2 regions of the Aeromonas media genome follow, and region 1 is predicted to be linked to the other one. Evidence: riboswitches for the same ligand, from Rfam matches in the RefSeq annotation. Region 1 holds a riboswitch; the other holds the start of a gene.
The links. Region 1 has a riboswitch for thiamine pyrophosphate ahead of thiB (thiamine ABC transporter substrate binding subunit). Riboswitches for the same ligand answer to the same signal wherever they lie in the genome.
Positions count from the first base shown of each region.

Region 2: another riboswitch for thiamine pyrophosphate. It lies ahead of thiC (phosphomethylpyrimidine synthase ThiC); the one in region 1 lies ahead of thiB (thiamine ABC transporter substrate binding subunit).

Region 1 is NZ_CP075564.1:3,662,749-3,664,947, reverse strand. Features, by position in the region: gene thiP (thiamine/thiamine pyrophosphate ABC transporter permease) at 1-73, opposite strand, end outside; gene thiB (thiamine ABC transporter substrate binding subunit) at 49-1,029, opposite strand; TPP riboswitch at 1,130-1,220, opposite strand; gene KI797_RS16845 (PilZ domain-containing protein) at 1,312-1,602, shown strand; gene KI797_RS16840 (transglutaminase domain-containing protein) at 1,707-2,199, opposite strand, start outside.
Region 2 is NZ_CP075564.1:4,075,752-4,077,950, forward strand. Features, by position in the region: gene thiC (phosphomethylpyrimidine synthase ThiC) at 1-1,175, opposite strand, end outside; TPP riboswitch at 1,442-1,555, opposite strand; gene KI797_RS18885 (hypothetical protein) at 1,628-2,113, opposite strand; gene KI797_RS18890 (hypothetical protein) at 2,199-2,199, opposite strand, start outside.

The DNA of each region.
Region 1 (2,199 bases):
AGGTGGCCGCACTGCCTGGCAGCCACCAGAGGGGACGAGTGTCTGCGTTCACTGGGTGACGGCTTGCAGCCATTCGCGGATCCAGTTCTTGCGATTGGCGGCCACTTCATCAGAGGTGAAGCTCAGCGGCTTGGCGACCGTGATCATCTGCTCGAAGCCCTTGGGCAGCGGCTGGTCGATCACCGGGTACATCCAGTTGCCGGCGGGGATCTCCTGCTGGAAGACCGGGCTCACCATGAACTGCAGGAACTGGTCAGCCAGCTTGTCCTGGGTAGCGCTTTTCAGCTTGGCGGCCACTTCCACCTGACGGTAATGCCCCTCTGCGAAGGCGGCCGCCTGATACTGGGGTTTGTTCTCGGCGATCAGGTGATAGGCGGGGGAGGTGGTATAGGAGAGCACCATGTCCGCCTCGCCGTCGAGGAACATGCCATAGGCCTCCGACCAGCCCTTGGTGACGGTGACCGTCTTTTTGGCCAGCTGTTCCCAGGCGGCGGGGGCCTGATCGCCATAGACAGACTTCATCCAGAGCATCAGCCCCTGGCCCGGGGTGGAGGTGCGGGGATCCTGATAGATCACCTTGAGATCCTGGCGTTCCACCAGCTCTTTCAGGCTCTTGGGGGGCTGCTTGAGTTTGTCCTTGTCGTAGACGAAGGCGAAGTAGCCGTAGTCATAGGGGACGAAGGTGTCATCCTGCCAGCCGCCCGGCACCTTGAGGGCGTCGAGCCTGGTGTGATGGGGGGCGAACAGGCCGCTCTGCTTGGCCTCGCTGACCAGAGCATCGTCCAGCCCCAGCACCAGGTCTGCCTTGCTGTGCTGACCTTCCAGCCGCAGCCGGTTGAGGATGGCGACACCGTCTTCCAGGGCCACCAGATTGAGGGTGCAGCCGCACTCCTTCTCGAAGGCCTGCTTGATCTTGGGACCCGGGCCCCATTCGGCGGCGAAGGAGCTGTAGGTGTAGACGGTGAGGGTGTCGGCGGCAAATGCCTGGGCAGAGAGCAGGCCGGTCGCGAGCAGCAGCAGGGTCTTCATCAATGGCACTCCTGTGAGTAATGAGGTGCCATGGGCCGCGGTCTGCGCATCAATGGCACCTCTCTTGTGGTGAGGGCCAGCGGATGAGGGCGCAAAAAACGCGCGCCATGCCTCAAATTCCTCCGCCAGCATTATCTGGATCAGGTTCACGGGTATAATCTCAGCGGTAAACCGCACCCCGTTTGAGCAACGAACCGCATTGTATTGACCTTCTTTGGGGGAGGCCAGCACTATGTTTCAGGGGCCGCGCCGTGCGAGCCACCACCAAGGAGGATGCCCCCAGTGATCACCAGCACCAAGGAAAGACGTGCCTTCCAGCGCATGGTCATCAACGCCCCTGTCACCCTGTTCCAGCACCAGAAGGTGCTTGAAGGAGTCTGCCGGGATCTCAGCGCCAATGGCATGGGGGTCGAGGTGAACGAACACGGGTTTGATCTGGCCCAACCCATCCGGGTGAGCCTGGCCACCAGCAGCAACCTGCTGCCCCCCTTCGAGGCCCAGGCCCGCATAGTGCGGGTGCTGGAGGAGGAGGGTGGGCTCTTGCTGGCCCTGGAGTTCCTGCCGCTGACCTGAGTCCGCACGCCACCCTGTTCCATCGACCAGCCACCGGCTGGTCGATGCATTTTCGGCCCGGGCCAACCTTGCCTTCCCGCCCGGATCGCCGCTCCGGAGGCGACTCAGTGGCTGGCCAGCACGGGTTGGACGCTCAATTGCTTGCTGTCGACCAGCGTCTTGCTGGTGACGGCGATCTGGCCCATGGGGAGCTGGGCGGGGCCGGTCGGTTCCAGCAGCAGATAGGTCTCCCCTTGCCAGCTCAGGGTCGCCTGACCCGGGCCAGCCGGCAACGCGACTCCCAGCAGGGCATGACCCGGCACGAACACCATGGCCTGTTTCAGCTCGGGAAAGCGCTGGGCCAGCAGGGCCGCCATCAGGGTCACCTTGCTGTCGCAGTCCCCCCGGTTCTGCTCCAGCACCTGGCGCGGGCTCAGAAAGCCCTTGCCCGATCGCCCCGACTGGCTGTCGAGCAGCTGATAAGGGATGGCCTGGATGAAGTCGAGCATGTGCTCCACCGTCTTCTGGCGCGCCTCTGTCTCTGTGGCCCCCTCCTGCTTGAGCTGTTCGGCCAGGGGCGCCAGTTCGGCGCGGCTCTCCAGGGCGATGCGTACATGA
Region 2 (2,199 bases), 410 kb from region 1:
GCGGCGCAGATCTCGCAGATCTCGCGGAAATGCTGGTAGAGGAAGTTCTCCTTGTGGTGGGACAGGCACCACTTGGCCATGATGCTGCCGCCACGGGAGACGATGCCGGTGAGGCGCTTGGCGGTCATGGGCACGTAGCGCAGCAGCACGCCGGCGTGGATGGTGAAGTAATCCACCCCCTGCTCGGCCTGCTCCAGCAAGGTGTCGCGGAACAGCTCCCAGGTGAGATCCTCGGCGATGCCGTTGGTCTTCTCCAGCGCCTGATAGATGGGCACGGTGCCGATGGGCACAGGGCTGTTGCGCAGGATCCACTCGCGGGTCTCGTGGATGTAGCGACCGGTGGAGAGATCCATGACGGTGTCGGCGCCCCAGCGGGTGGACCAGACCAGCTTCTCCACCTCCTCCTCGATGCTGGAGGTGACCGCCGAGTTGCCTATGTTGGCATTGATCTTCACCAGGAAGTTGCGGCCGATGATCATGGGCTCGGCTTCCGGATGGTTGATGTTGCTCGGGATGATGGCGCGGCCGGCAGCCACTTCATCGCGCACAAATTCGGGGGTGATGTTCTGTGGCAGGCGGGCGCCGAAGCCCTGACCCGGATGCTGGCGCAGCAGCAGCTCGGAGCGCACCCGCTCGCGACCCATGTTCTCGCGAATGGCGATGAACTCCATCTCCGGGGTGACCATCCCCTGACGGGCATAGTGCAGCTGGGTCACCCGGCGACCCGACTTGGCGCGCAGCGGCTTGGGCAAATTATCGAAACGCAGGTGATCCAGCCCCTCGTCGGCGAGACGCTCCTGGGTGAAGGCGGAGCTGAGATCATCCAGGGCTTCGGTGTCGCCACGCTCCAGCACCCAGGCTTCACGCAGGCGCGGCAGGCCGCGGCGCACGTCTATCTCGGCGCTCTCGTCCCCATAAGCCCCCGAGGTGTCGTAGACGGGCACGGGATCGTTCGGCTCGAACTGGGGCTCTTCCTTGCTGCCGCCGACGAAGGTGTCGGCCAGGACGATCTCCCGCAGCCCCACCCGGATATCGGGACGGGAACCCTGAATGAAGATGCGTCTGGAGTTGGGATGGGCCATGCCCTTGAGGTTGTCGATAAAGGCCTGGGCACTGGAGCGCTGCTCCCGGCGGCTGGCGGGCACGGACTTGCTGTTTTCAGAAGAGGTAGACATAGCAAAACTCACATTAACTGGTTGAAGTTATGGGTGTTTGCTTGTCTGGAGTTCGAGGAGAAGTGATGAACTTGCAATCTGGGTGTGCTCTCAAGAGGGAGCGAGCGCGGGATGGATCATCCCTGCTCTGCCGTCCCGCCCCCTTGTGGGGGACATTCGCCGCCCTGGCGGGCAAGCGGTGGGACGACCTCCCTCCTGTGCGCCTGTTCTTGCCCGGGGTTCCCCTCCTGGCAAGGGGGAAGTGGCTACTCCCCCGGCGCGGCAACTCGCAAGTTACCCTTGTTTCCCTTCGCAGGTCTTAACCTGATCAGGTTCCACGGATCCCGAATTAACGGTCTCAGCTTTGCGTCGTTCGACGGTCAGCACTCCGACAAGATGGCGCCAGTATAAGTGGGGAATTTTAAAGTACAAGTCATTAACAAGGGGAAAGAACAACCAGCCGCAGACGCGGCTCACTCATCGGGATCGAGTGTGTCCTCCGGGTTGGGGATCAGGATCTCGGTCAGACGGCCAGCATCATCCCGGCTCAGCACCAGCCGGCGGCCCGGTTGCAGATCGGCGCGGCTGCCGTTCACCCAGCGGGTGCCGGCATCAAACACCAGCACCCCCAGTTGCTGCAGCAACAATGTCTGACCCGTGCTGGCGAGCAGATTGTCCTCCGCCCGCCGCCACTGGGCGCTCTGCACCGGATCCGGCTCAGCCGTGCGCAGCCGGATCTGCTCGGCAACGCCGTAGCGGCTCTGGATGGCGAGGTGCATGCCAGGCCTCAGATCGTCATACTGCACTACGCCGTGCAGCGCGGCGCTGCCGAGCTCGAGCTCGGCCCCCTGGAACTGCAGGCGGAGGCCGTCGTTGTGCTCCAGCTCCACCAGCCAGAGCTCGGGCTCGTCGGCAAGGACGTGAAAGGAGAGCAGCAGGAACAAGGCGGTTCTGGTCATAGCAAACAGGCCCATGGTCAACCCGGCGAGGAGGTTTAACTATGGGCCTGGACGGGCAATTTTTCCGGTTCACTGGTGCGGCGGCT